2 regions of the Desulfonatronum parangueonense genome follow, and region 2 is predicted to be linked to the other one. Evidence: riboswitches for the same ligand, from Rfam matches in the RefSeq annotation. Region 2 holds a riboswitch; the other holds the start of a gene.

Region 1 (7,509 bases), 4.2 Mb from region 2:
TCAGCCCATTCAGATTGCAACAACGCGATCAGTCAAGGCACTCAGGAGTTGCTGGTCGTGGCTGGCGATGACCATGGCGCAGGGGGTGGCTTGCAGAGCTTGGAATAACAGTTGGCGGGAGTCCGGGTCCAGGTCATTGGTGGGTTCATCCAGGAGCAGGGCCAGGGGGCGCATGACCAGGACCGTGGCCAGGCAGACCAGGCGTTTCTGGCCACCGGAGAGGGTGTGGGGCTGGTGATGGGCGAGGTGGGCGAGGTGCAGGCGGTCCAGCATGGCCAGGGAGGCATCCTGAGCCTCGGATTGCGAGAGCCCCAGGTTCAGCGGGCCGAAGGCCACGTCCTCCAGGACCGTAGGCGAGAAAAGCTGGTCGTCGGGGTTCTGGAATACCAGACCGACCAGCCGGCGCAGGCGGGCGAGGTCCTTCGGCGTGCGCACCGGCCGTCCCTGAAACAACAGGCTGCCTTTATTCAGTGGGACAAGACCGACCAGGCTGAGGAGCAGGGTGGTCTTGCCGCTGCCGTTGGGTCCCATGAGACCGATGCGCTCTCCGGGCAGCAGGGAAAAATCGAAATCTTTCAGTACGGGGTGGGTGCTTCGGGGATACTGGACCTCGGCATCCTGCAGCGCCAGCAGAGGGGCATCGCTCACCAGGGCCACCGGTCGTGCAGGCTGATGAGCAGCGGCGGGATGCACAGACCCAGGGCAGGGTAGGCGTCGGCCCGATTCCAGGGAGGCGCGGACAGGAGGCGGAACTGACCGCTGAATCCGCGCAGGAGCATGGCTCCGTGGATGCGCTCGGCCCGGGCCAGGCTGCGCAGCAGGGTCTGGCCGAGGAGCACGGCGTAAGTCCGGTAGGTGTGCAGGCTGCATCGGGGATGAAAGCCACGGGCAAGAACGGCACGGTGCAGACGCTGGAATTCTTCGAAAACCAGGAAAATCTGCCGGAAGGTAAATGCCAGGAGCAAGGTCATCTTGCGGGGCAGGCGCAGACTCTGCAGGGCCTGGGCCAGGGCCGGCACGCTGGAGGTGCAGGCCAGGGCCATGAAAATCAAGAGCAGGGCATTGCCTTTCAGGAAGATGCGCAGCGCCAGGGACAGGCCATCGTGGCTGAGTCGAGGCAAGGATTCCAGTGGTTGGCCGGGGTATGTGAAACCGAGAACCAGCCCCAGGACAAGGAAAAAGACGTTGACCGGCGCCAGACGGAGGAGCACGGAGCGGATTTTCAGTTTTGCCAAAAGGATCAGCACCACGGCGAAAAGCAGCGCGGCCAGGGCCGCGGCATGTCCATGAATGGCGGAAACCGCCATGAGACAGATGCCCGTGGCCAGGATCTTGATCCGGGCGTCCATGCGGTGGAGCAGGCTTTGGCCTTGACTGAAGGTTTCGCTGATCAAATTTGCTTGTCGCAAGTTTTGCGCGTTTTTTGGGGTTTGTGGCTTGGCTACTTGGTGCGAGTTTCTGCCGTGAAGTTTTTCTGGAGGCGTTACTCCGTTGCCGCACTGGGGTGCGGCGCTCCCAGTGCGGCGCTTTTTGAGCTTGTGCCCTTGCTTGCCGCGCGTTTTGAGCGGTTGCGGCGAGGGTTATTAGCGGCGCAGGAGCCATGCTCCCAGGCTGGCCAGGCCGATGATCCAGCCGATGCCGCCGATGATTTCCGGTATGCCGGGCCCGGCCTGTTGCAGGGCCAGGATGTCCCGGCGCAGGGGGGCTACTTCCTGGCGCACTGCGTCCTGTACCAATTCCCGGAGCAGAGTCTCGTCCAGGTCGGATATCCGCGGCTGGGTTTGCTCCGCATCCTCCGTCAGCGCGGAAATTTCCGTTCTGTCAGCGCTGACGGCAGGCAGCAGATCCTCGGCGGGGATTGTCTGCCGGGCCACGTGACCGGCGCCGTCGGAGGCGGTGACCAGGAGTGGTGCTCTCCGGTTCAGAACTTCCGGTGGGAGAGTGATCTCAAAGAAGCCCTGTTCATCCGTGGCGCCGGTGAGGAGTGTTTCTCCGCTCACCGCATCGTCGACGATGATCTGCATTTTCGAGGCATACTGCCCCGTGCCGAAGGCCGCTTCGGCCATGAGCCGGTCGCCCTGGACCCAGGCGATGAGCAGCAGCTTGTGGCCAAGGCATGGGTTTGCGGTTCCCAGCAGCAGGAAAATCAGGATCAGAAAGCGGGTCAGCATGGCAGATCTCCGGCGGAATGCGCGGGCGTGGTCAGCAGGTCCGGCCTGGTTCGGCCGAGAAGCGCGACGACGAACATGGTCATGGTTCCCTCGATGGCCGCAAGCGGAAGATGGGCGAGCACGACAAGTTTCGCCGCGGTGAGGAACCCTTGATCCGTCAACGTCAGGGCTGCACCCGTCAGCAGGGCGGTGCCGAGGACGGCGCCGGTTCCGGCAGTGAAGCTCGCGGCCAGAGCAAATGAGCCGCCCCGGGCCAGGCATCCGCGCAAGGCCAGACCGCACAGGATGGCTGGCAGAGCCACGGTGCAAGTGTTCACGCCCAGGACCAACAGGCCGCCGAACTGGAAGAGCAGGGCCTGGAGCAGAAGGCCGGTGAAAATCACCGGAAACGCGGCCCAGCCCAGGAGCAGCCCGGCCAGCCCGTTGAGCAGCAGGTGCACGCTGCCCGGCCCCAGGGGAACGTGGATCAGGGAGCCGATGAAGAAGACCGCGGCCAGGGCCGCGGCCATGATCAGGCGCTGTTCGTCCAGCCGGCGCAGACCGATCCAGAGGCCGGTAACGGTCGTGGCCGCGCCCAGGGCGAGGACCGGAGCGGAAAGTATTCCTTCAGCAATGTGCATGTTTTTTGCCCTGAGTAACGGGGCAGCCGGCATGATCGCCCAGATCCAGTTCGGACACTGCGATATCCAGGTGGTCCAGCCAGATGGACTGGAAATTCGGACATTCGATGGTTCCGGGAAGATGTTCGCGGACATCGAAACCGGCGGAGCGAAGCTGGTTGCTCCAGGAGCTGGAATGGTCGCCGAACATGTCCTTGCGGACATGGTAGCCGGAAACGGTCATGAAGGGCAGCAGCCAGACCGTGGACACGCGAGTCTGCCGGAGCTGGGCGATGATGGCGTCAATGCCGGGTTCTCCCATCAGCAGGCCCATGAACAGCAGAGGGTGCTGCTCCTGGATTTGCGCCAGAAAGTCCAGGTAGCGCCGCTGGCCATGATGATAGGTGCCGTGGCCGACAAGAATCACGGCCTCATCCGGCTTGCGCCGGGCGGGGATGAACTCCGGCAGCGCGGCCGCGGCCCGGAGCAGGTCGGCGTCCTCGTTGAGCATCGGCGTTCCGACCCGGACCTGGTGAAATCCTTTACGGGGATGTTCGTAGGCCTTGGCCAGGCTATGGGTCCAGAAATACTCCACCCCGGGAATTGTATGCAGCGACTGCACCGCCAGATGGGTCACCCCGCTGTCGTGCAGTCGGCTCAGGGCCACGGCCACACAATCGTGGGGCAGGCCGCGGGCCGCCAGTTTGCGGCGGACCTTGTGGGCCGTGAATGCCCAGGCAATTGGGATGTCCGGATAACGGGCCCGAACCCGGGCCTCGAAGCTGTCGTAGGCCTTGCGCGCCGGAATGATGGTGGTGCCGAAGGTGGCCAGCAGAATGCCCGGACGTTTGGGGCCGCACGGGGCCTCGGGACCGTGGTGGTGGCCATGATCATGGTCGTGACTGTGATTATGGCCGTGGTCGTCATGGTGGTCATGCGGATGCCCGTGGCCATGGCATTCGTGGTTGCAGCCGAGTTCGCAACCGTGACCGTGGCCGCCATGGGCGGGGGCGTGGGGATCGAAATGCATCAAAAACTCTCCGGTGGAGTAAAGTGGATCGAGAGGAATCGAAAAGATGAGCAGGAGTCTCGGCGCGGGACCATAAGCAGGAGCGTGGCGGGACATCCCCTCAACGGCAAACACCCGTTGCCTCGGGGCTTCATGCAGGCAGGTCTTCTGGCTTTCCAGGGCATGGGCCTTTCGTCGTTTCCCGTTCGCCCGGTCTGCACCGGAAGACGGGGTGGACGAAAATGAAACGACGATTCGTTGTTTGGCGGCCTGGAATTACAGCGGCGGGTCCGCTCCGGCTTTGCACCGGATTCCCTTTTCATCTCCAAAGCGGAGACACCAGCATGTCTTGGATGCTTCGTATCTCTGGATTGTTTTGGAGTCAAATCCCAGATACCTCCATTCCTCTCTCAGCCTCAGTCCCAGTCGAAATCGAAATCGTAATCGCAATCGCAATCGCGTTGGCATTCGTGTGAACGGTGATTCAGAATCCCTGGGACCGGCGCACCCCAGTGCGGTACGTAATTGCCCTGTTCGTTGGTACCGGGAAAAGCGTCTGAATGGTTCGATTGCGTTTTCGATTGCCATTTCGATTGAAGCGAGAATTGACTGTTGCAAGTGGGGAACTTGACCCTTGGAGGAAAATAACGCTAATTTGCATGTTTTGCCAGCCAAGGATCTCCAGTGCATCCCTGATTCATTCTTCTTGCCATCTTCTGCCTTGCCGCCATCGGATTGTGCCGAAGGGCGGCGAGGTTTTCTTTTTTGACAGTTTACGATTCACAATTTTCCCTCAACGAACATGAACAAATTACAAAAAGAAGTCGAACGTCGGCGGACGTTCGCGATCATCAGCCACCCGGACGCCGGGAAGACCACGCTTACGGAAAAGCTGCTCCTGTTTGGAGGAGCCATTCATCTTGCCGGGGCGGTGAAAGCCAAGAAGAGTTCCCGCAGCGCCACGTCCGACTGGATGGCCGTGGAGCGGGAGCGGGGCATTTCCGTGACCTCCTCGGTGATGAAGTTCGACTACAAGGGGCATGAGATCAATCTCCTGGATACCCCCGGCCACCAGGACTTCTCCGAGGACACCTACCGCGTGCTCACGGCCGTGGATTCCGTGCTCATGGTCATCGACAGCGCCAAGGGCGTCGAAGTGCAGACCCGGAAGCTGATGGAGGTCTGCCGGATGCGCAACACGCCGATCATGACCTTCATCAACAAGCTGGACCGGGACGGGCTGGAGCCCATTGAACTGCTGGACGACATCGAGACCAATCTGGGGATCGAGTGCGCGCCGCTGACCTGGCCCGTGGGCATGGGCAAGGGATTCAAGGGAGTCTATGACCTGCGCGGAGATGAACTGCGTTTTTTCGTGCCCGACGGACAGAAATCCACCCGGCCCACGGACGTGGCGCATGTCAAGGGCCTGGACGATCCGCAACTGGACGAACTGCTGGGCCGAGACGCAGCGGATCTGCGCCAGGATGCGGAACTGCTGGCCGGAGCCGGGCATCCCTTCGACCTGCAGCGCTATCTGGCCGCGAAACAGACACCGGTGTTTTTCGGCAGCGCCATCAACAACTTCGGGGTTCAGGAATTGCTGGACACGTTTGTGGAACTGGCCCCGCCGCCCCAGGCCCGTCAGGCTGAAACCTCCAAGGGAAACCGGCTGGTTTCGCCGCTGGAGCCGGACTTTTCCGGAGTGGTCTTCAAGATCCAGGCGAACATGGATCCGGCCCACCGGGACAGGATCGCCTTCCTGCGCATCGTTTCCGGGCAGTTCCAGAAGGGCATGCGGGTGCGGCACCACCGGATCGGCAAGGACATGCAGATCGCCAACGCCACCATTTTCATGGCCCATGACCGCAGCGGGGTGGAGGAAGCCTGGCCCGGGGACATCATCGGCATCCACAACCACGGCACCATCAAGATCGGGGACACCTTCTCCATCAAGGAACCGCTGAAGTTCACCGGCATCCCGAGCTTCGCGCCGGAGCATTTCCGCCGGGTCCGCCTGCGGGATCCCATGCGGGCCAAGCAGTTGGAAAAGGGACTTTTGCAGCTCTGCGAAGAGGGGGCGGTTCAGGTTTTCCGTCCGCTGCGCACCAACGACTACCTCCTGGGCGCGGTGGGTCCGCTGCAGTTCGAGATCACCATGGCCCGGCTCAAGGACGAATACAACGTGGACGCCGGGTACGAACCCGTGGACATTTCCGGCACCCGCTGGATCGTGGGCGGTCGGGACGCCAAGAAGTTCATCGCCGAGAACGGCCGGGACATTGCCACGGACATTGACGGCGACATGGTCTACCTGGTTTCCAACCCCTGGCGCCTGGAACGGTTGCTGGAGACGTACGACGACATCGTCCTTCAGACGATCAAGGAGCACAAGTAGGCCGTATGGATCAGGAGAACAGAAGGGTGCTTGAAGCCCGCCTGCGGGAAGAAACCTCCGCCATTCAAGGCCAGTTGAAGGACCTGGAGGAGCGGGCCCAAACCGTGGATCTGGACCAGCAGGCCGTGGGCAGGCTGTCACGCATGGATTCCCTGGCCAACCAAAGCATTGCCATCAATGCTCTGGGAAAAGCCAAAAGCCGTCTGGCGCGCCTGGAACGGGCCTTGGCCAGAATCCAAGACGAGGATTTCGGCTGCTGCGCCGAATGCGGAGAATCCATTGCCCCGGCTCGCCTTCTGGCCATGCCCGAGGCAGTACTGTGCGTGCATTGCGCCGAATAGCTTCCTGGTCCATGGGCTTTGGCCGGCGTCGGCTGATTATATCTGTTTCAGCGTGACTATCCATGGACAGACATGAGATGGGGCAACCCCTTTCCTCATCGCTGGACATGGTTATAATTGGTGGACGGCCGGGAATTTTATCCCGGCCGCGACCATTTTCACCCTAACTTGTGGAGGTCTTATGACACAGGCACAAACCGGCAACAACGTCAAGGTGCATTATACAGGGCGGCTGGACAACGGACAGGTTTTCGACAGTTCCGCGGATCGTGATCCGCTGGAGTTCACCCTTGGTCAGGGGCAGTTGATCTCCGGTTTCGAGAAAGCCGTGACCGGAATGCAGGTCGGCGACAAGAAGACCGTGACCATCCCCGCGGAAGACGCCTACGGAACCCGGCAGGAAGAGTTGTTGTTCTCCGTGGAACGGGCTCAGCTGCCGGATCACATTCAGCCCGAAGTCGGTCAGCAGTTGCAGGTCAGTCAGGACGGTCAGGCCACGGTGGTTACGGTGGCCGAACTCACGGATACGACCATCACTCTGGACGCCAACCATCCCCTGGCCGGTGAAAATCTCACTTTTGATCTGGAAGTGGTCGAGGTGGCCTGATCGTGACTTGAACATATGCGATGGCGGTCATTTTCGGTTGCCAAAAAAAACCGTCCCCTGCGTGAGGTTCCGGGGGCGGTTTTTTTGTATCCACGTCGTAACTACTCAACTGAGGTCCGGCTTACCTTGATTTTCTGGCCTCTCAAACTCCTTCGTCGGCTTCGTAACATCGAATCATTGCAAGGATAAACAACATTTTTGTTTTTGGTGTCCGGCAATGGTTCGATGAACGAAATCTGGCTCAGTCAAAAATGCGAGACCGCAAAATCAATGCACCCGGACCAGTTCCTTATTTCATGTGAACTTTGCTGAGTACCTAATTGCTTGTGTCTCGGGACGAGTCCAGTGTGGCATATGCCCGGCGGATGACTTCGACCAACTCCT
Region 2 (7,509 bases):
CTCAAGGCCGGCGATCACATCCTGGAAATCAACGGCCAATCCACCGTGGACATCACCATCATGGACGCGGTGAAGCAGATTCGCGGTCCTCGCGGAACCACCGTCGAGCTGACCATCCTTTCCAAGGGCGAGTCGGTTTCAAGAACCGTGACCATTGCCCGGGACGTCATCCCCGTGCATACGGTCAAGCTTTTTGAACTCGAGCAGGATGTCCTGCTGATCCGCCTGACGAGCTTCAAGGAAACCACCATGGACGACCTGCGCGCCGCCATGGTCAAGGCCGGCCAGACGCCCCATCGCGGTCTGATCCTGGATCTGCGCAACAATCCCGGCGGTTTGTTGAATCAGGCCGTGGCCGTGGCGGACGCCTTTCTGAGCGAAGGACAGATCGTCTACACCAAGGGCAAGGTTTCGCAGTCCGAGATGAATTTTGAAGCTTCCCGGAACGTGCTGGATTCGGATTCGCCCATGGTCGTTCTGATCAACGCCGGTTCCGCATCCGCTTCGGAGATCGTGGCCGGAGCCCTCCAGGACCACGGTCGGGCATTGATCCTCGGCGAGCAGACCTTCGGCAAGGGCTCCGTCCAGACCATCATTCCCCTGGCCGACGGTTCCGGGATCAAACTGACCACCGCGGTCTACTACACGCCCAGCGGGCGCTCCATCCAGGCCAAGGGCATTGATCCGGACATTTTCGTCCCCTTCATCGCCCAGAACAACGAACAGGAAGCCCGCATGTCCATCATGCGCGAAGGCGACCTGATCCGGCACCTGGAGAACGGTAGGGAGCAGCAAGACGAGCTTGATGCTCCGAAAACCCAGGTCCAGGAAATGTTGGAACGGGACAATCAGTTGCGGATGGCCCTGGAAATGGTCAAGGCCATGCCGAGGTTGAAAGCATTGCGGTAATCCGTTCCAGGGGTCCCCTGAGTATGCCCTATTCCCAAACGCCCTCACGCGGTTGAAACTGAAGATCACGAAACGGTAGATCATACGGATACGTGGTTAGGCAATGACCGGCAAGACAACGAAGAAGAATGCAAAATCGCCTTCACGCTCAACTGCCGCGGGCGCAAAGGGTACGGGCAGGGGAACGGCCAAGGGAAAAAAAACCGCTTCCAAGAAGGTGAGCAAGTCCGGAAGAAAGCGCTCAACAAAGGGCTTTTCCAGAATATGGTTGGCCCTGCTTGCTTTTGCTACCGGTTTGACGGCCATAACCATGGTCTGGGCATTAAACCTGTCGCCTTTGGAAAGCCTTGCTCCCACCATGGTTTCTGCGCCGAAACCGGCGGCCCCCGTGTCCTCGTCGCCGGCGGCAACCCGGACGGCCACCGCTCCAGATACGCCCGTCAGCCGACCCTCCGGGGCAACACCAGTCGCGGCCCCCGCTCCAGCTCCTTCATCAGCCTCTCAGGCTCCTCGGGCTCCTGGCCCCGAAGTGGCCAAGCTGGCTCCACCGCCCGCCGGTTCCAGCCAGGTACGGGCCAAGATCGCTCCCGAACCGTCGGCCGCTGCTTCTTCGCGACACCAGGGCCGGGTTTATGAAGTTTTCGACAGCGAAGTCCTGGAGCAGCAGATCAAGGAAGTCGATCTGGCACTGGTCCAGACCATCATGGCCCTGAATCTGGATCCCCGTGAGGTTCGCCATCTGGATATCCAGATGAAAACCCGAAACGACCAGAAGTACCATACCCAATCCCTTTCCATCAGCCTCAACCAGGAAGCTCAGGTCTTTGTGCGGGCTCTCGACCGGAATCTGGATTCCTGGGTGGATAATGCCAAACTGGAGCTGGTGCGCACGGATGCCCGGAAACAGGAGTGGCGCATCACCTTGATGAATCTGCCCACCCACACCCTGTTTCTGGAGGAGAACAGCCGCAAGCCTCCGCCGCCGCCAAGGCCCGCCCAGCCAGGAACTGGCCCGCGCCTGGTGGTGATCATTGACGACCTGGGCGAGAGCGTGCAGCAGGCCAGGGAACTGGCCGCCCTGTCCTTCCCGGTCACCTTCGCCATCCTGCCGTACAGTTCCGAAACCAGGGAGGTGGCCCGCATCGGCGCTGCCGCGGGCAGGGACATCCTGCTGCACCAGCCCATGGAGCCCCTGGATTATCCACACCGGGCGGACCCCGGTCCCGGCGCCCTCTTCGTGGGCATGTCCGAGGAACAGATCATTTCAATCATGAGAACCAACCTTGCGCAGGTTCCCCAGGCCATCGGCGTGAACAACCACATGGGTTCGCGGTTCACCGCCGATGATCTGGGCATGGCCACCGTGCTCCGGGAACTGCAACACCGCAATCTGTTCTTTCTGGACAGCCTGACCACGGGCAACTCCGTCGTTGAAAAGCAGGCCCGAAAAATCGGCCTGGCGAATCTCCGGCGCCACATATTTCTGGACAATATTCCGAACGTTCAGGCGATCCTCTTTCAGCTCCGCAAGGCCGAGCAACTGGCGCATTCCACGGGCAAGGCCATTGCCATCGGGCACCCCTACCCGGAAACGCTGGAAGCCCTGAAAATATGGGAAAAGGAACGGGATGCCCGGGTGAACGTTGTTTCGTTGCGTTCGCTGGTTTCACAGCAGGCCCTGGCCGTTCGATGATGATATCCAGTTCGATAATCGACCAACAACCGCCATTGGCCACGCATGTCTTCAAATCTTTTCAGCATTCCGGAACCCCAGTCCGATGAAGAGGTCTTCGAGCTGCTTGCTGAAGGCCGGGAACTGCGGATCGAGCGAATCGTTTCCAGAGGCCAAGCCTCTCCGCATGGGTTCTGGTACGATCAGGAACTGGACGAATGGGTGGCCTTGCTGCAGGGAGAGGCCCAAGTCCGCTTTGAAAACGGGATCACCCGCCGGCTTCAGGCCGGCGACTGGCTGTTCCTTCCCGCGCGACTGCGCCACAGAGTGGAGAGCACCAGCAGCAATCCGCCTTGCATCTGGCTGGCCGTGCATGGACGTTTTTCGGAACAGGCGCGTGCCGCGTCACACGAGGGGAATCATGAAATTTGACCGTACCGGCCATCACCAAGCCCGCCAAGCCTATCAGGCTCGTTAAGGCCGCGACGAGGAGAAAGTTTAATCATGCGCCGATCATATTGCTTCGCAGTCATCATGGGCATCTTCCTGCTGGCGGGATGCTCCTATTCCAGTGTCGGTCATCTTCAGCGACAGCCGTGGATATTAAACTCCCCGCAGCAGCTGGAGATGCGGTTCTGGAAATTCACCTACACCGCGCAACTCGCCCAAGGACAATACACTCTCGTGGGCAAGGCTGAACCGGTTCTGGAGAATCTTCCTTCCGATCTGCACTGGATCGAGGATCTTTGGCTGGCCGTGTATCTCAGCGACGACCAGGGACGAGTCCTGGCTCAGGACCTGACCATTTTTACCGGTCTGCCCTTGGATTCCGGGAAAGGAATCCAGTTCGCCTTCGCGTTGCGGCCGGACCAGCTCGCCCGGTCTTCTTCCTTGCAGGTGACCTTCGGCTACAACATGACGCTGACCCCGCACGAACACTACACCCTGGAGGAACTGCCCGCAAAACAGCGTTCCGGTGAGCGAACACGAGTTTTTTTCGCTCATGAAGGCGCCCTGACCAAGATCTGAACTTTTTCCGCCATGGACATCCCGAATCTTTACTTCTAACAAGTTCAGCCTGCCGTAACGCTTCTTGCTGCACGACGGCGAGAGCAAAACCGGCAACATGCTTCCGTATTCATTTTCTTCAGGTCGCCCGTGAGGCGCCAAGAGGGAACCCGGTGTGATTCCGGGACGGTCCCGCCGCTGTAAATCCCATGCAACCCGTCCGGCGTTGCGATTGCCACTGGAACCGTGTTCCGGGAAGGCGTGCCGTAACGGGGGGATGAGTCAGAAGACCTGCCTGAAGAGCATTTTTCGCCCCGCACGCGGATGCCGGGAGCGATCATTCACCTGAGCTGACCAGCTCGCTGATTCTATGCAGGAACACGGTTCCCCCTGGTCCAGGCTGTGCGGTCTGGAGCCCATGAGTTTGTGCGATTGGCCCGGTCGCGTCAGCGCCGTGCTTTTTCTGGGAGGCTGCGACCTGCGCTGCCCCACCTGCCATAATTTCCAGCTAGCCTGGGAAATCCGGAACACCCCTTGCCTGCCCCGCTCCCAGGTCATCGATTTCCTCCAGAAACGATCTTCCTGGCTTGACGGACTGGTCGTGACCGGCGGCGAAGCCGCCTTGTCCGCGGATCTGCCGGAATGGCTGGCCGAAATTCGAACGCATCTCGGCTTGCCGATCAAGCTGGATACCAATGGCATGCATCCTGCTGTAATTGAACGGGCTCTAACCGCCGAAGCAGTCGATCTGGTGGCCGTGGACATCAAGGGGCCATGGACGAAATATCCGCTGCTGACCGGGAATCGGGCAACCCCGGCACAGGCAAAAGTCAATCTGTCGCAAATTTTTGATTTGGCTCAAAAGCGTCCCGGAGCGTTTCAGTTCCGGACCACCCTGGTGCCGCAGCTGACACAGGACGACCTGGACGCGATGCAACGCCTTCCACCTCCAGGATTTGTGTTGCAAACGCAACATTTCAGTACCCCCCGCAACAGTTTTCGAGAGGAGATGACATGCTGACCCATATTTGCAAACGTGATGGCCGGACGGAAACATGGGCCGTGGACAGAATTGCCGCGGCCATATTCAAGGCGCTGAAAGCCTGTGGAATCCAGGACGCGCTTCTGGCCGACCGATTGGCCCGCAATGTGGAAAAGCGGCTTTTGGAGGCAGGTCTTGTGGTTCCGGACCAGGAACAGGTCCAGGACCAGGTTGAGGCGGCCCTGATGCAGTCGCGGCTGTTCGACGTGGCCAAGCGCTATATTCTGTATCGGGAGAAACGCCGCCAGATCCGGGAACAGAAGGCCGCGTTCCTGGACATCACGGAAACCATCGACGCCTACGTGAACAAGTCAGACTGGCGTGTTGCTGAAAACGCGAACATGTCCCACTCCTTTCAGGGGCTGATGCTGCACCTCTCCGGCACGGTCCAGGCCCGATACGCCCTGGAAAAGTATCCCATGGAAGTCCGTCAGGCCCATGAACACGGCTACTTCCACATCCACGACCTGTCCTTCGGCCTGGCCGGGTATTGCGCCGGCTGGAGTCTGCGCGACCTGCTTCTGGAAGGATTCAACCTCGAAGGCCGCTCATCCGCCGGCCCGCCAAGACATTTTGATTCCGCAATGGGCCAGATGGTCAACTTCCTGGGCACCCTGCAGAACGAGTGGGCCGGGGCCCAGGCCTTCAACAACGTGGACACCTACCTGGCGCCCTTCATTCGCCACGATAACCTGGACTATTCCCAGGTCCGGCAGGCCGTGCAGAAATTCGTGTTCAACCTGAACACCACGTCCCGCTGGGGAGGACAGAGCCCGTTCACCAACCTGAGCTTCGACCTCGTCGCACCCAGCCACCTGGCCTCGGAAGCCGTGATCATCGGCGGAAAACTTGACGAGAACCTGACATACGGTGATTTTCCCGAGGAAATGGAAATGATCAACCGGGCCTTTTTGGAAGTCATGCTCCAGGGCGACTACCACGGCCGCATTTTCTCCTTCCCCATCCCCACGTACAACGTGACCAAGGACTTTCCCTGGGAGACGCAAGTCGGGCGACTGCTGCTGCAATTGACCGCCAAATACGGCGTCCCCTACTTCCAGAACTTCATCAATTCGGACTTCAAGCCCGAGGACGTGCGTTCCATGTGCTGCCGGCTGCAAATGGACTTGCGCGAACTGCGCAAGAAGGTCGGCGGGCTTTTCGGGGCCGGCGACCTGACCGGCTCCATCGGCGTGGTGACCCTGAACCTGCCCAAACTGGCCTTCCTGGCCCACGACGAGGAAGACTTTTTGGATCTGATCACCGAATACGCCGAACTGGCCAGGGAAAGCCTGGAGTTCAAGCGCAAGCTGATCAACGACAACCTGGAACGGGGCATGTTCCCCTTCACCAGGCGCTACCTCAAGAACGGCTTTCGGGGCCATTTCTCCACCATCGGGCTGATCGGCGGCCATGAAGCCTGCCTCAACCTGCTGGGCAAGGGCATTGAATCCCCGAACGGCATCCGCCTGATGCGCAAGATCCTGTTCCACCTCCAGGAACTGACCCGGCGTTTCCAGGAAGAGACCGGCAATCTCTACAACCTGGAAGCCACTCCGGCGGAAGGTGTCAGTTATCGTCTGGCCAAGCTGGACAAGGCCCTGTACGCCGGCATCAAGGCCTCGGGCAACGGCGTTCCCTATTACACCAATTCCACGGCCCTGCCCGTTGATCTCGGGCTGGACGTCTTCACCGCCCTGGAGCACCAGAACCAGCTCCAGACCCTCTATACCGGCGGCACGGTCTTCCATACCTTCCTGGGAGAATCCGTGGCTGATCCGGACTCCCTGAAGGCATTCCTGATCAAGGCCATGTCGCTGACGAAACTCCCCTACATCTCCATCACCCCGACCTTTTCCGTGTGCAAGGACCATGGCTACCTCTCCGGCGAACACCCCGCCTGCCCACAATGCAGCCAACCGGCGGAAGTCTACACCCGTGTCGTGGGCTACTACCGCCCGGTCCAGATGTGGAACCGCGGCAAACAGGCCGAGTATGCGGAGCGCAAGGTGTTCGCAGGATTGTCCGCGGATGCCTGCTGAAGGATTAAAAAAAGGCCCTGTTCGTTTGAACAGGGCTTTGATCTTTTAATTACTTACAAGCCGCCGCAAGCAGGAAGGTCGTGGATCTCCAGGAAGTCATGGAAGGCCGGAAGAACTGGAATCCCTGTTCCGGCTATCAGTTATCTGTAATCAGGAAAATCAGATACCTGGCCGTTCACTGACCAAAGTCATTGGATATGGCCAATAATCCACGATCACTCGCCCCCGCCGTCCACTGGACAGAGCAATTCGGGCAAGCCGGACAGGGCCTGTTCCAGAGGGATGACCTCGATTTCATCCAAATAGCGCCTCTCGCGTCCTCCGTAAAAAACATAGGCTTTGGCCATTGGATAGTCATGAAGAAACGCCCGAAGGCCGCGGATGTCTTTTGGTCTGATGGTCGCGGTGCGCTTGACCTCAATGGCGATCAATCCCTTTTCGCCGTACAGCACGAAGTCCACTTCCTGCTTTTCCGCCGTCCGCCAGTAATACAAGCCGAAGCCTAAACGCAGATTGTCGTTTACCGCTCGCAGCTCTTGAAAAATCAAGGTCTCAAAAGCCGCGCCATCGATTTCTTCGGGCCGGTCCAGCGGCCCTTTTGGTCGAAGCGCCCTGAACACTCCGGCGTCGAACAGGAAGAATTTCGGATGAGCAGTCATGCGGCGCTTGGCTTTTTTGGTGAATACGGGCAAACGCCAAGCCAGCAGGAGATCCTCCAGGATATGGAAATACTCCTCGACCACCTTACGGTTGACCTCGCATTCCCGTGCCACTTCGGAGATGTTCAGAACACTAGCCTGGGACAGGCTGGCAGCTTCAAGGAATCGAGTGAACGC

The links. A riboswitch is a leader RNA that binds a small molecule or an ion and turns the genes downstream of it on or off. The one in region 2 is predicted to bind cobalamin.
Region 1: it holds a riboswitch for cobalamin, as region 2 does, so the genes downstream of both, ACYQ15_RS02765 (sirohydrochlorin cobaltochelatase) here and ACYQ15_RS21275 (anaerobic ribonucleoside-triphosphate reductase activating protein) in region 2, are expected to answer to the same signal.

Annotation. Positions count from the first base shown of each region.
Region 1 is NZ_BAAHXH010000003.1:507,290-514,798, forward strand. Features, by position in the region: gene ACYQ15_RS02745 (energy-coupling factor ABC transporter ATP-binding protein) at 10-648, opposite strand; gene cbiQ (cobalt ECF transporter T component CbiQ) at 645-1,409, opposite strand; gene ACYQ15_RS02755 (Ig-like domain-containing protein) at 1,584-2,171, opposite strand; gene cbiM (cobalt transporter CbiM) at 2,165-2,791, opposite strand; gene ACYQ15_RS02765 (sirohydrochlorin cobaltochelatase) at 2,778-3,800, opposite strand; cobalamin riboswitch at 3,921-4,138, opposite strand; gene ACYQ15_RS02770 (peptide chain release factor 3) at 4,582-6,177, shown strand; gene ACYQ15_RS02775 (TraR/DksA family transcriptional regulator) at 6,183-6,518, shown strand; gene ACYQ15_RS02780 (FKBP-type peptidyl-prolyl cis-trans isomerase) at 6,700-7,125, shown strand; gene ACYQ15_RS02785 (response regulator) at 7,442-7,509, opposite strand, start outside.
Region 2 is NZ_BAAHXH010000003.1:4,741,092-4,748,600, reverse strand. Features, by position in the region: gene ACYQ15_RS21300 (S41 family peptidase) at 1-909, shown strand, start outside; gene ACYQ15_RS21295 (hypothetical protein) at 1,006-1,332, opposite strand; gene ACYQ15_RS21290 (divergent polysaccharide deacetylase family protein) at 1,439-2,602, shown strand; gene ACYQ15_RS21285 (cupin domain-containing protein) at 2,648-3,013, shown strand; gene ACYQ15_RS21280 (hypothetical protein) at 3,086-3,610, shown strand; cobalamin riboswitch at 3,714-3,902, shown strand; gene ACYQ15_RS21275 (anaerobic ribonucleoside-triphosphate reductase activating protein) at 3,960-4,610, shown strand; gene ACYQ15_RS21270 (ribonucleoside triphosphate reductase) at 4,604-6,673, shown strand; gene ACYQ15_RS21265 (ATP-binding protein) at 6,889-7,509, opposite strand, start outside.